Regions from separate parts of the Noviherbaspirillum sp. L7-7A genome, predicted to be linked through region 3. Evidence: predicted binding sites of a transcription regulator. Region 3 holds the regulator's gene; each other region holds the start of a gene.
The links. Region 3 encodes LexA, which represses DNA repair genes until DNA is damaged. Its sites were predicted from a motif close to ACTGTATNNNNATACAGT; they were not measured.

Region 1 (4,933 bases), 1.8 Mb from region 3:
CAGGCCCTGCAGCTGGGCGCGGGCATCCGCGATCGATTCTGGCGGCACGCCGATCTTGGCGGCGATGTCGTCGGCATCCTTGTCGGTCAGGCCAACCGACGGATCGATTGCCACCTTGTGGATTTTTTCAGGATGGCTCTCGGCCACTTCCTCGATGTCCATGCCGCCTTCGCTGGAGGCCATCAGCACGACGCGCTGCGAGACGCGGTCGGTGACCATCGAGACGTACAGTTCCTTCTTGATGTCGGCGCCTTCCTCGATCAGCAGGCGGCGCACTTTCTGGCCTTCCGGGCCGGTCTGGTGCGTGACCAGCTGCATGCCCATGATGGCGTTGGCGTATTCGCGTACCTGGTCGATCGACTTGGCAACCTTGACGCCGCCGCCCTTGCCGCGGCCGCCGGCATGGATCTGGGCCTTGACGACCCAGACCGGGCCGCCGAGCTCTTCGGCTGCCTTGACGGCTTCCTCGACGCTCATGCACGGGATGCCGCGTGGAACGGTCACTCCGAACTTACGGAGGATTTCTTTACCCTGGTACTCATGGATTTTCATGCGAGCTTCCCTTCAGACGCTGATTGAATAATGACTGGATTTAAGTGGTGGAATCATCCGCATGGGCAACTGCCCAGCGCGGGTAGAACTTGGCGACCGCGCCGCCATCGGTGCGCAGCGCATGGCAATGGTCGAGCTGGAAAGGCTTGACGTCTTCATCGCCCTGCACTGGTATGACTTCGCCGGCATAGGCCTGCACCGCGGCCGTTGGCAGGATCTGCGCCAGTTCGGTCAGGTGGGTGCAGCCGGCAATGCCGCCGAGGCGCTGCTTGAGCTCGTGGCGCAGGCCCTTCATCAGATTCAGGCCTATCATGGCGCGATAGGCCGGACCGATGGTATTGCAGAAGCCCGGATACGGCACATTGTCCGACACCGCCTCGACATCGACGATGTTCATTGCACGGTCTATCGTGACGCGCAGCCAGAGGTCATGCACTGGCACGCCAGCCGGACGGACGCCGGAAGCGGTGCTGATGTCGCGGGTCTTGATATCGGTGATATGGGCGTCGAGATCCCACAGGCCATCCTCCCGCGCATAGGCGTCGATCTGGATGGCGCGGCGGTGCTTGAGCACGCGGCGGGATGTAGGTGATGACAGGGGCATGGAAGAATGCCGGTTGAAGCGGCAACAAAAAAGCCGCATTTGCGTGTCGCTGTCGCAGTTTCTACGACAACAGCCGCTCCTGCGGCGCTGCAAAAAAACCCCGAGAGTGTAGCACAGCTGTTTGTCGCTTCGCCAAATGCTTGGCTGAAACGGGTGGTTTGGGGCCGTGGCTTTCGAAGCCGTCCTTGCAGTTGCAGTTGCAGTTGCAGTTGCAGTTGCAGTTGCAGTTGCAGTTGCAGTTGCAGTTGCAGTTGCAGTTGCAGTTGCAGTTGCAGTTGCAGTTGCAGTTGCAGTTGCAGTTGCAGTTGCAGTTGCAGTTGCAGTTGCAGTTGCAGTTGCAGTTACGCGTAGCGACAGTTGCAGTTGCAGTTACGCGTAGCGACAGTTGCCGCTGCCGCTGCCGCTGCCGCTGCCGCTGCCGTTGGCGTTGCCGTTGCCGTTGCCGTTGCCGTTGCCGTTGCCGTTGCCGTTGCCGTTGCAGTGAAGTCCCATTGAGGGCGCCGTCACGGGAACCCCGCGCAGCGGGGCGCGATCACCGGGTCGCCTTTTTTTGGTTACTTTTTTTGGCGAAGCAAAAAAAGTGACCCGGCCGCCGGGACGGATTCCCGGCTTGTCTCCACGGCAGTGCATCCGCATTGCGTCACCCGGCAAGGCACGGGCAGCACTGTCGGTGTTGATGTTGACGTTCGTATTGAAACTTCAAACTTCAAACTTCAAAAGCAACGGCTGCTTCGCAGTGACGTCTTTACGGCTGGTGAAGCAACCTGACTGCACTGTCGTCATGACCAGGCCGGGTGTTCGCCCCGGCAGGCGACCTACTTCTTTTGCTTCGCCAAAAGAAGTAGGCAAGAAAAGGCGACCCGGTGATCGCGCCCCGCTGCGCGGGGTTCCCGTGCCGTCGACGCCTGAAGCGGGGCGCGGCTAAACTCGCTACGCTGCGCTTCGCTCAGACAGACGCCGCACCTTATCCGCTTCAGGCATCGCCGTCACGGCGCGCTCAACGGGACTTCACTGCAACGGCAACTTCAACTTCAACTTCAACAGCAACTGTCGCTGCGCGTACGTCAAAAACAACGGCAACGGCAACGGCAACGGCAACGGCAACGGCAACGGCAACGGCAGCTTACGCTTTCATCAATCCTCACATCCCCAAGCCATACAAGAATAAAAAAAGCCCACTGTCTCCAGCGGGCTTCCTTATTCCAAAAAAACTGGCTTGCACAGGAAAGCAGCGACCAAAGATCGACACCCTCCCCGCCTTATTCGGCGGCGCCGGCTTCCTTCACTTCACGCGCGGCCTTGCCTGCTTCCATACCCTTAGGCACCGGCAACAGCGGCACGCCCAGCGAAGCACGCACCTTGTTTTCAATTTCCAGCGCCAGTTCCGGACGCTCTTTCAGGAAATTACGCGCATTGTCCTTGCCCTGGCCGATGCGCTCGCCATTGTAGCTATACCAGGCGCCCGACTTTTCAACGATCTTCGCATCTGCGCCCAAGTCCAGGATCTCGCCTTCGCGGGAAGTGCCTTCTCCGTACAGGATGTCGAAGTGCGCTTCCTTGAACGGCGGCGCGATCTTGTTCTTCACGACCTTGACCTTGGTCTCATTGCCGATCACCTCATCGCCCGACTTGATCGAGCCGGTACGGCGAATGTCCAGTCGCACGGATGCATAGAATTTCAGCGCATTGCCACCGGTGGTGGTTTCCGGATTGCCGAACATCACGCCGATCTTCATGCGGATCTGGTTGATGAAGATCACCAGGGTGTTGGTGCGGTTGATGGAGCCGGTCAGCTTGCGCAGCGCTTGCGACATCAGGCGCGCCTGCAGGCCAGGCAGGGAATCACCCATGTCGCCTTCGATTTCGGCGCGCGGCGTCAGTGCCGCCACCGAGTCGACCACGATCAGGTCGACGCCGCCGGAACGCACCAGCGCGTCGCAGATTTCCAATGCCTGCTCGCCGGTGTCCGGTTGGGAAATCAGCAGTTCCTGCAGGTTGATGCCCAGCTTTTGCGCATACACCACGTCCAGCGCATGCTCGGCATCGATAAAGGCGCAGGTACCGCCCATTTTCTGCATCTGCGCAATGGTCTGCAGCGTCAGCGTGGTCTTGCCCGAGGATTCCGGACCGTAGATTTCCACCACCCGGCCGCGCGGCAGGCCGCCTACGCCGAGCGCAATGTCCAGGCCCAGAGAACCGGTGGAGACGGTCTGCACTTCCTCGACCACCGCGCCGTCAGCCATGCGCATGACGGAGCCCTTGCCAAACTGCTTTTCGATCTGGGCCAGCGCGGCAGCAAGTGCCTTGGATTTGTCCGAGCCGGAGATTGCTGCTTTCTTGTCGTCCATAAATTTCTTTCAGCGTGAGATCAACGATGGATAGTCTGATTCAACGAATTTATTTCACAGCCAGTACTGTACAAAAATCCAGTACTTTATGCAAGCTAAACCTGGGTTTTTTATGGACCGAGACAGTACACTAAATGTTCGCTGAAAATCTGCCGATTCATTGATAGTTGTTCGATGTTCGACAGATTTATTGCCGGGTAGATAAAAAGACAATAGACTGGCGCCAACTAGGGCGTGTCATCAATTGAGCCAGACAACAGCGGCAGCGAGATGGATAGCGCCAAGGAAGTTGCGGGCGGTTTTGTCGTAGCGGGTAGCAATGCTGCGATATTGCTTGAGCTTGTTGAAGAATTGCTCAATCAGATGCCGTGCCCGGTACAGGTGCTTGTCGTAGTCGCGCGGCTGCTTGCGGCAGCGCTTGGGCGGAATCACGACGTTTTTGCCAGCGTCGAGCAACCGATCAATGACCCGCTCCTGGGCATCGTACGCTTTGTCGGCAATGACCGTGGCCGCTGGCGTGCCGGGCAATAACGCATCTGCACCGTCCAAATCATGCGCCTGCCCCGGCGTCAGATGAAATCCGGTGGGATTGCCCAGCGCATCGACGGTGGCGTGGATTTTCGTGCTCAGCCCGCCACGGCTGCGCCCGATTGCCTGGACTTCGGCCCCCCTTTTTTCGCGCCTGCGCTGTGTTGATGCGCACGCACGATGGTCGAATCGATCATGGCGTATTCATTGTCGGCATCGGCCGCTAGCGCCTCGAATATGCGTTGCCAGACGCCGCTTTTGCTCCAGCGAGTGTGCCGGGTATGGATGACCCGGAAATCCCCAAACCGCTCCGGCAGATCGCGCCAGGGAATGCCTGCCCGGTAGCGATATAGCACCGCCTCGACAAACAGGCGATTGTCCTTGGCCGTGCGGCCCACATGTCCTTCCCGACCAGGCAGCCATTCCTTGAGCCGCTCCCACTGGTCATCCCTTAATCCATAACGTCTTCTCATCACTTCTCAGCGCTACGCGCCCCAACCATTACTTCAACGTGCTAATGACTGGGCAAATTTCCGAGAGTTCAATTGATGACACGCCCTAGAGGGGACACCGTTTTACCATGCGTATTCTGTTAGCTGAAGATGACGGCGTGCTGGCCGATGGCCTGACCCGTTCCCTGCGCCAGTCGGGCTATGCGACCGACTGCGTCAAGACCGGCCAGGAAGCCGATTCCGCACTCTCCACCCAGGATTTCGACCTGCTGATCCTCGACCTCGGCCTGCCCAAGATGAGCGGGCTGGAAGTGCTGCGCCGGCTGCGGGCGCGCAACTCGCGGCTGCCGGTGCTGATCCTTACCGCCAACGACTCCATTGACCAGCGGGTCAAGGGCCTGGACCTGGGCGCCGACGACTTCATGGCCAAGCCGTTCGCCCTGTCCGAG
Region 2 (4,933 bases), 780 kb from region 3:
TCACAAAGCCGCCCGGATGCTGCGACAGGTGTCGGGGAAAGCCCATCAGCTGCTCGGCCATGCTCCACCATTGCTGGGCCAGCGCGGCTTCCGGGTCCAGGCCGCATTCCGTAAAACGCGCCGCCAGCCCGCTCTTCCCATCCCACCAGCGATGCGACTTGGCGATCTGGTCCACCACGCCGGCATCCACGCCTAGTGCCTTGCCGACATCCCGCAGTACACTGCGTGGCCGGTAGCTGATCACCACGCCGGTCAGCGCAGCCCGCATCCGGCCATACTTGTTATAGATGTACTGGATGACTTGCTCGCGCTCCTGATGCTCGAAATCGACATCGATGTCGGGCGGTTCATTGCGTTCCTTCGAGATGAAACGTTCGAACAGCAGATTGCCGCGGGCCGGATCGACTTCGGTAATGCCCAGGCAGTAGCAGACCGCGGAATTGGCGGCCGAACCGCGCCCCTGGCACAGGATGCGACGGCTGCGCGCAAACCGCACGATGTCATACACCGTCAGGAAATACGGCTCATAGGACATGTAGGCGATCAGCGCAAGTTCATGCTCGATCTGGCTTTGCACTTCCGCCGGCACGCCGGCCGGAAAGCGGGCATGGGCGCCGATCCAGGTTTCCTGACGCAGGTAAGTGGCTGCGGTATGGCCGGGCGGCACCAGCTCATCCGGATATTCATAACGCAATTCATCCAGCGAAAAGGTACAGCGTCGCGCCAGCCGCACGGTTTCGGCCAGCGCCTCCTCGGAATACAGATTGGCCAGCCGCAGCCGTGCGCGCAAATGCTGCTCGGCATTCTGGGCCAGCGCATAGCCGCATTCGGCGACCGGCTTACCTATGCGGATAGCGGTCAGCACATCCTGCAAAGGCTTTCTGGAACGCACATGCATGCAGACGTCGCCGGTTGCCGCCAGCGCCATGCCATATTCGGCCGCCACTGCCTGGAGCTGGGCCCGATGCACTTCATCTTTTCCCTGGTGCAGCAGTGTCAGCGCCAGCGTGGCCCGGGCGCCAAAGGTCTCGCGCATCCATTGCACCTGCCGCACCAGTGTCGCAACGTCCACGCCATAAGCCGGCGACAGCAACAGCTCGCAATCCGGCAGGCCGCGCAAATGGGCCAGCTTGTCCTGGGGCGCGGCCAGGTCATCGGGATGCAGCAGATAGTGGCCCTTTTCCACCCGCGTGCGGGCCAGCGTAATCAGTTCGCACAGATTGCCGTAACCCTCCCGATTCTTCGCCAGCGCAATTAACCGCATATCGCCCACCTGCAGCTGACTGCCGATCAACAAATGAAAATCATGCTTCTTCGCTTCCACATGGGCACGTACCACACCGGATAGCGAACATTCATCCGTCAATGCCAGGGCGCTATAGCCCAGCTGCACTGCCCGCGCCACCAGTTCCTCAGGATGGGAAGCGCCGCGCAGAAAGCTGAAGTTGGATGCGCACTGCAGTTCCGCATAGTCTGGCAAAGGCATGGCGCCAGCCTGGAGCGGCAATTCGGACTGCGCCTTGCTCATGCAAACAGCCCATGCAGAAACCAGCGCCACTCTTCCCCCATACGCTCCCGGTAGATCCAGTAGCAGGCCTGGTCTTCACCCTGCGCCATGAAATAGTCGCGCACCGCACAATTGGCGTCCCACCAGCCACTTTCTATGCGTTCCGGTGAAGTGAGCAATTTCAGTGGGGAACCATAAAATGGCCGATGATCGCGCAACAGCAAGGGCAAAGGCTTTTCCAGCAGCCAGAACGGACGCTCCACATCGGGCGGCGCAAGCGGCTTGGCCGCTGACGGGCCTGCAGGCAGCCAATGATTCCCGATCTCCGGTCGATAATCAGCAACCGGCGCTGGCATCAATACATTTTCCTTGCCAAGGCGAGCGGTCAACAGCTCAATCAAGCGGTGATAGTCCGCCGCACTGCCACCCGGCTCGGGAAACAGCGACTCGGTTGGCGGCGCCATGGCTTGCAGACGGCTTGCCACCAGCCGAAGTGCGATCACAGGCCCAGTCAGTTCCAGGCGTCCCAGCCGCTCCTTGAGCAGCCGCACCAGGTGATCTTCACGCCATGCGGCTTCAGCCAGCGTGATTTCAAGTGCGCTTGGCGCCACCGCCTGCCGGCCGCGCTCATGTTCCAGCAAAAGTACAAAGCACGACACGGCCAGTTGCCGGGCATTCAACCATCCCACCATCTGCAGTACCAGCCGACGCGCGGCGAACAATACCGCCTCTGCCTGCTCCACCCGTTCCGGCAGCTCAAGCCGGGTATCGAACTGTTGTGGCGCCTCCACCCAGTCATACAGTTCGGGCGCTTCGCCGTATGCCTTATCCAACTGTTCGATCAACGCTGCGCCACAGCGACGCTGCAAGCCCGCGCGCGGCAAACTGCGCAACTGGCCCAGGGTCGTGCAGCCAATGCCATCGAGCCAGTCGGCATGCGGCTTGGTAGCCGGCAGCAACATGGTCGGCAAGGCGTCCAGCCGGCGCACCATGCCAGGCTGGCGAACGCTACGGCGCAACCTGATCTGCGCAGCATGGGCAAACAGCAAGGCGGCCTGCGCGGTAGGCGCCATGCCGAGCCTGGCCGAGTAACCCATTTGCATCACACTGCCCCGCACCCGGCGGCATAATGCAAGACGGCCGCCAAAGGCAGCCAGGCTGGCACTGACATCCAGCACCAGGCTGGCCGCATCCACCATGGCTACTTCCGGGGTGTATTGCAAGAGGCTCAGCGCGACACCATCCAGTGCACTGCGTTCACGCTCGCCGTCACGCTGGTGCAGTTTGGCGTCCGGGGCCAGGGCAGTCACGCCCCCGCTGCGCATGCCGGTACGTATGCCCGCCTGGCGCGCACATTCGCAGAAGGCAATCACCTGGCCATGCTCGACCACCACGTTGGGCGTCAGATCCAATGCCTCAGACCAGCGCAGGCGAAATACTTCGAGTGGCAACAACGGCAAGTGCATGCCTATCCATAGACGCATGATGGGAACGGGTCGATGTGAGGGAAGGCGCGGCATCTGGCCTGAGTGCCAGGTAAACAGGCCGGTCGACTACCGGGCCGCGTCGCTTGATGATGTCAATGGCGATGCCAGCCGGCGCCGGCCGCAACGCCAGTCGCAAGGGCGCCGGCGACGCCTGTTCGGCCGCCGACAGCGGACGCAGCATCCAGAACATGGTTGTCGACCCCTGCGCCGCCAGATGCAGACGACGCAGCGCCTCGGTACGGATTTGCGGCTGCCAGAACAGCAAGGCGCCGCAACTGCCATTACGCAGTATCTGCTCCGCGCTCCAGAGCGCATCCGCGGTACTGGCAGTTTTGAGCCATAGGAATCGGTCAGCGGGCAGTCCCCAATGAGACCAGGCCGCTGCCTGCGGCAAATGCGGCGGCTGCACCATGACGATACGGCGCTGTTTGCCTATCGCACACAAGGCAGGCTTCAACAGGCGCATCTCCCCGATGCCTGCCTGCTGCAGCAATAGTTCGATCAGCGTGGAGGAAGGCCAACCGCCGTTAGGCAATTCCCGGTCCAGGCTTGCATAGCCCGTAGCGGTGACGGCGGCCTGGCATGAACCCATCTGGTTGGCCCGCCAGACGGAATGGGCAATATTCCTGTCGAGCGCAGCGCTGACTGCGGCAGCCGACATGGTGCGTAAGGTTAACCCGGACATGAGCGACTCCTGGTAATGTCATGATGCACGTACGCACAGGCGTGCTTTTACTGTACAAATATACAGTATAACTCATGTCAGTTCAGCAGCATTCATCCAGGAAACATTAATAATTTTTGTACGAAATCAAACAGAAGCACAAGAAAAGACAGTTTTGTAGTGGTATGCCAGTGTCATATGCTGGCATTCTCCTCTTCCTTTATTGGCATGGGCATGGCATCGGCAGTGATGATGGTCTGCGACACGGATTTCCCGATGCTGACCAGATAAAGCATGTCCTCCAGCGTTTGCTGACGCCTGGCGATGGCGGGAACGTTCCGCTTACCAGCTATCCTGGCTGCTTTTTCTGCCTTTTCCGTGCTGCGCGCAACAGGCGGCATAGGTTTCTCATGGCGGTTTGCTGCAGATCGACTTATCTGCAATTTTGTTGCACGATTTACTTTAGGTGCCTGCACGTTACGTCCATTATTTGCCATGAGGACAAACCGGCTGGGGCTATCCGGCAATACCGGGATGCGGAAAGTTACCGCCTGACGCCCTGGCTGAAATGACATTGCATGACTTGGCTGCCGGACCGGCAAGGGGGAAAACTCGGGTTGCAACGGTAACCTGGATGGAGAGGAACATGCAGGAGACCGCGGGCTCCTTGGCTTGCGCGCACACTTGGATGGCAGTTGTTTATCCGGTCGCAAGCCATCGACCAACCAGTCAACCGCAGCAACCCATTCGAAACTGCGCTCATTGATTAGGCCATTCTTTCTTGCTAGTTGCCAACGGTCGATGAACACATACGGCAAATCCCCTTTCATCGACGCACGCAGACAATCAAAAAGCTTGCCCTTGTCAACACCCTGAACATTCTTCTCTTCAGCAATAAAACTGGCCACAGCTGCCGTGAACAAGGCAATACAGCAAGAAATTGTTTTCATATCCTGATTCTGGTCCTGCGGCTGGCGCAGCAGCACCGGCAGGCTTTCCAGCGTCCCGGCGCTTACGCAGAAATGCAGAAGCCGGATACGATGATCAATATGTGTAGCGGCCAAACCGGCGGCGCCGGTCTTGCGCAAACTGGAAGATTTGACCGGCTTGGCCGGTGAATGCAGAAAGGAACGCTTTCTGCCACTACTGGCGAGGAAAGTGATATCGCTGGAAACATGGGCCACCTTGATATCATGCCGGCCTGTACGGGCAGCCCGTTGTTGCAGTCTTTGCACTGCCAAACGGCCTGGAGAACCCATCCGTTTCAGTCGTTCA
Region 3 (4,933 bases):
CAGCTGTTCCACCAGGCGGTTCGCACCGTGCTTGGTGCGGGTAAACACCAGCACCTGGCGCCAGTCATGGGCCTTGATCAGATGGGCCAGCAGCGGATGCTTGCGGTCACGGTCGACCGGGTGGATTTTCTGCGCAATCACTTCCACGGTCGAATTGCGGCGTGCCACCTCGATCATGGCCGGCGAATCCAGCAGGCCATCGGCCAGCGCCTTGATCTCGTCGGAGAAAGTGGCGGAAAACAGCAGGTTCTGGCGCTTGGGCGGCAGTGCGGCCAGCACCTTGCGGATGTCGCGGATGAAGCCCATGTCCAGCATCCGGTCGGCTTCGTCGAGCACCAGGATTTCGATTTTCTTCAGATCGATCGTGCCTTGCTGCATATGGTCCAGCAGGCGGCCAGGGGTGGCGACCAGGATGTCGACGCCCTGTTTCAGCGTCTTGATCTGCGGATGGATGCCGACGCCGCCGAAGATCACGGCCGAGTTCAGCTTCAGGTATTTGCCATAGGTGCGCACGCTTTCTTCGACCTGTGCCGCCAGTTCGCGGGTGGGTGTCAGGATCAATGCGCGGATCGGGCGCGCGGCGGAGGCAGGCTGCGAGCCCGCGCTGGAAAGCCGGTGCAGTATCGGCAGGGTAAAGCCGGCGGTCTTGCCGGTGCCGGTCTGAGCGCCAGCCAGCAGGTCGCCGCCGGCGAGGACGGCGGGAATCGCCTGCTTCTGGATCGGGGTGGGGCTGTTGTAGCCCTGTTCTGTAACGGCGCGAACAATTGCTTCGGACAAGCCGAGTTCTTTAAATGACATAAAGCTCTATTGGATGGATCGGCCCGCCATGAGCGCCAGCAGCCGGCAGACGGATCGGGAAGTAGGGGTCGGAGTCGACAGCGGCAGCATACTGGCAGTGTGCCGCGCGCCGCAGTATAACAGGCGCGCCGGAGTGGCGCGCCAAAACGGTGAATTGGCGTGGTGGATCAGCGGGAGAATGGCGACAGGTGCGCGACCATCTGGGCAAAAATCTTCGGGTTGCCGGCGATGATATCGCCCTTGTACAGATAGTCGGATTCGCCGGCGAAGGTGCCGACGATGCCGCCCGCTTCGGTAATGAGCAGCGAGCCAGCGGCGGCATCCCAGGGCTTCAGGTTCTTTTCAAAGAAGCCGTCGAGGCGACCGCAGGCGACATAGGCCAGGTCCAGCGCTGCCGCGCCGGGGCGGCGCAGTCCGGCGGTTTTCTGGGTCATGATCTTGAACATCTTCAGATATTCATCCAGCGCGTCCATGTTGGAAAACGGGAAACCGGTGCCGACCAGGGCGTCGGCCAGCCTGTCGCGGCGGGTCACGCGGATACGCTTTTCATTCAGGTAGGCGCCAGCGCCCTTGGATGCGGTGAACAGGTCGTTGCGGCTCGGGTCATATACCACTGCCTGCGTGATCTGGCCGCGCTGCTGCAGCGCAATCGATACGCAGTACTGGGGAAAGCCATGGATGAAGTTGGTGGTGCCGTCGAGCGGATCGATGATCCATACGTTTTCATTCTCGTCATGCAGGTTGGCCGATGCGCCGGATTCCTCCGCCAGGATCGCATGATCCGGGTAGGCGCTACGCAGTACCTCGATGATTGCCTGTTCGGCGGCCTGGTCGACTTCGGTGACGAAGTCGTTGTGGTTTTTCTCCGTGACCTGCAGTCGGTCGAGGTCGAAGGAAGCGCGGTTGATGATGGCGGACGCGCGGCGGGCGGCTTTGACCGCCGTATTGATCATGGGATGCATAGTGGTTCCGTTAAAATGGCGCATGCCTCGTGAGGCAATGGACCGCATGGAAAGAATATTAATGAGCGATGCGGTCCGGTTGGCTCGGTTCCTGCAGCTTGCCAGCCCGTCCGCGAAATTCCCGCTATTTTAAATGAAGCCTTGAAAACCAGTATGTCTCTTTTCCACCGCGTTCGCTTTGTGCTGGTCGAAACCAGTCGTCCGGGCAATATCGGCGCCGCCGCCCGCGCCATGAAAACCATGGGCTTCTCCGAACTCGTGCTGGTGCGCCCGCGGCGCGACGATGCGCTGCAGGAAGAGGAAGCGGTGGCATTCGCCAGCGGCGCCCAGGATATTCTGGCCGGCGCGCGGATCGTCGAGACGGTCGATGAGGCACTGGCCGGCTGCAACTTCGCTGCCGCGGTCAGCGCCCGCTTGCGGGAATACTCGCCGCCCGTGCTGACGCCGCGCGGCATGGCTGCCCATCTGACGGCGGACGAAGGCCTGAAGGCAGCGGTATTGTTTGGCAATGAGCGCTTCGGGCTGCCCAACGAGGTGGTGCAGCGCTGCAATGTGCTGATCAACATCCCGGCCAATCCCGACTACTCGTCGCTCAATCTGGCGCAGGCGGTGCAGGTGCTTGCCTATGAGTGCCGGCTCGCTTCGCTCGGCGATGCATTGCCGGAGGCGGGTGTGGGATTTCGCGGCGAGGCGGCGGACAGGGTCCAGATCGACGGCATGTATGCGCATCTGGAAGAAGCCCTCGTTCATCTCGGCTTTTTGAACCCCGCCAGTCCCAAGAAGCTGATGCCGCGCATCAAGCGCATGTTCGCCCGTAGCGGTCTTGAAACAGAAGAGGTCAACATCCTGCGCGGCATCGCCCGCCAGATATTGCAGGCGGAGCCGGGAAGAAGAGGGCAGGGACGGAATGCGGCAGCGGCTGCGCAGCAGGGCGAAGCGCCTTTGAATGAAGGCAAGGGACGACACAATGGTCAAGCGGATTAAATGGTGTCTTGCCGCACAGGCTGCCGGGGCCGTGGGCCCGCTGCAAGGCCTGCCAAAGGCAAGCAGCCGAGGCGTCCTGCTCCTTAACTTGCCAGGCAATGCAAGCCGCAACCGCAATCGCGATCCAAGCCTGCCGGCAAGCCGGCATTAAGTACTGAAGGCCATGTCAAACATGCAGATTCTGGCCGCTGGTGCCACGTGCAGGTCGGATTTCGGGTGGTCGATATGACAGTAAGTGCTGCGATAACCGGTAAGGCAGCAACCGGAAGTGCAATGACAGGGGTCAGGCTTGGCTAGCAGGAAGCTAGTGCCGGCCCCTGATGCCTGTCCTAGCTCCAGGCGCGCAGCAAACCCACCGCAAGGCCTTCCAGCGCAAATTCTTCGCGTCCCGGGTGTACCCGTATGGTTTCAAAGTCCGGGTTTTCGGGAAGAAGTTCGATCACGGACCCGGACTTCTTGTAGCGCTTTACGGTGACATCATCTCCCAGACGGGCGACGACGATCTCGCCGTTCTTGGCGCTGTCCGCCTTCTTCACCGCCAGCAGGTCGCCGTCCATGATGCCGGCGTCGCGCATCGACATGCCGCGTACCTTCAGCAGATAGTCGGGGCGGCTGCGGAACAGCGACGGGTCGACGCTATAGGTCGCATCGATATGTTCCTGCGCGAGGATGGGCGAACCGGCAGCCACCCGGCCGACCAGGGGCAGGCTCAGGTGCATGACTGCCGGATGTGATGCCGGCGCCATGCCACGCAAGCCGGCTCTGTCGTGCGAGGCGTCTACCAGCCGGATGCCGCGCGACGTGCCAGGCGATATTTCAATGGCGCCCTTGCGGGCCAGCGCCTGCAGATGTTCTTCGGCGGCATTCGCGGAACGAAAACCCAGTATCTGGGCGATTTCAGCACGGGTGGGAGGAAAGCCGGTGTTTTCGATGGCATCCTGGATCAGTTTGAGTATCTGTTCCTGGCGGGCGGTAAGTTTGATCATGGGAACACCTGGATTGTAAGAAGCGGGGTGCCGAAATTGTAAAGCTGTTTGGAATGACAGCCTGTATTTTTATACAGTGGCTGTATAAAAGCAAGCGTATAACCCGCGAATTAGCTGCATTTAACGGAATATATTAGGGAAATCTTGCCGGAGCAGTTAAACGGCTTGAGTCGGATCGGGCTTTCTAGTATGATCGCGGGTTTTCCTCTTCCCACACTCGTCTTGACGCCGGGGTGGGCGATTCTTCAATCAGTCCAAAAGGAGTTTTCATGCGTCATTATGAAATCGTATTTATCGTTCACCCGGACCAGAGCGAGCAGGTTCCGGCGATGATCGAGCGTTACAAGGGCATCGTTACCACCCGCGGCGGTATCGTTCACCGCGTTGAAGACTGGGGCCGTCGCCAGATGGCTTACATGATCCAGAAGCTTGCCAAGGCACACTATGTTTGCCTGAACATCGAATGCGACAGCGAGACGCTTGCCGAAATCGAAACCGGCTTCAAGTTCAACGACGCTGTCCTGCGTCACCTGACCGTCAAGATGAAGCGCGCTGAAACCAGCCCGTCGCCGATGATGAAGGCAGTGCAGAAGGAAGACGCCGCCAAGAGCCACCGCGCTGAAGCCAGCGCTGCCTAAGGCGAGGGATATTCCCGGAGCGTGAACCAGTTTCAGTTTGTTGCAACAATTGCCGAGCGCGAGGTTCTGCGCTACACCCCGGCAGGCATCCCGATCGTCTCCGCCCGTTTGCTGCATGTATCGCAGCAGACCGAGGCGAAAATAGACAGACGGGTGGAATTTGAAATCGCCGCGGTTGCCGCTGGCGAGATTTCAGGAAGATTCCACAATGCCGACCTGGGCGGAACCTACCGGTTTTCCGGCTTCCTCTCTCGCAAGAGTCGCAACAGTAAAAGCCTCGTGTTTCATGTCAGCGATTTCGAGGCAGTCAACCAACATAGTGATATAGATACAGGAGCCTAAAATGGCATTCGGTAAAAAATTCGACAAGAGCAAGCTCAAGGAAAAGCGCAAGCAGCAGAACCCCCTGTTCAAGCGCAAGAAGTTCTGCCGCTTCACCGCCGCCAAGGTCGAGCAGGTGGACTACAAGGACGTCGACACCCTGAAGGACTTCGTCCAGGAAAACGGCAAGATCATGCCGGCACGCCTGACCGGCACCCGTGCCCACTACCAGCGTCAGGTCGAC

Region 1: the regulator LexA is predicted to act here: its motif matches at 3,570-3,587, upstream of recA (recombinase RecA).
Region 2: the regulator LexA is predicted to act here: its motif matches at 3,729-3,746, upstream of imuA (translesion DNA synthesis-associated protein ImuA).

The regions. Positions count from the first base shown of each region.
Region 1 is NZ_JAHQRJ010000001.1:2,500,094-2,505,026, forward strand. It holds gene sucC (ADP-forming succinate--CoA ligase subunit beta) at 1-552, opposite strand, end outside; gene KTQ42_RS11305 (DUF2889 domain-containing protein) at 593-1,156, opposite strand; gene KTQ42_RS11310 (hypothetical protein) at 1,323-1,535, shown strand; gene KTQ42_RS11315 (hypothetical protein) at 1,526-1,792, opposite strand; gene recA (recombinase RecA) at 2,416-3,504, opposite strand; one part of gene KTQ42_RS11325 (IS5 family transposase) at 3,745-4,181, opposite strand; one part of gene KTQ42_RS11325 (IS5 family transposase) at 4,181-4,505, opposite strand; gene KTQ42_RS11330 (response regulator transcription factor) at 4,613-4,933, shown strand, end outside.
Region 2 is NZ_JAHQRJ010000001.1:1,493,458-1,498,390, forward strand. It holds gene KTQ42_RS06720 (error-prone DNA polymerase) at 1-1,528, opposite strand, end outside; gene KTQ42_RS06725 (DNA polymerase Y family protein) at 1,525-2,919, opposite strand; gene imuA (translesion DNA synthesis-associated protein ImuA) at 2,924-3,679, opposite strand; gene KTQ42_RS06735 (hypothetical protein) at 3,853-4,933, opposite strand, start outside.
Region 3 is NZ_JAHQRJ010000001.1:714,265-719,197, forward strand. It holds gene KTQ42_RS03220 (DEAD/DEAH box helicase) at 1-798, opposite strand, end outside; gene KTQ42_RS03225 (inositol monophosphatase family protein) at 966-1,760, opposite strand; gene KTQ42_RS03230 (RNA methyltransferase) at 1,914-2,744, shown strand; gene lexA (transcriptional repressor LexA) at 3,074-3,730, opposite strand; gene rpsF (30S ribosomal protein S6) at 4,000-4,368, shown strand; gene priB (primosomal replication protein N) at 4,390-4,710, shown strand; gene rpsR (30S ribosomal protein S18) at 4,712-4,933, shown strand, end outside.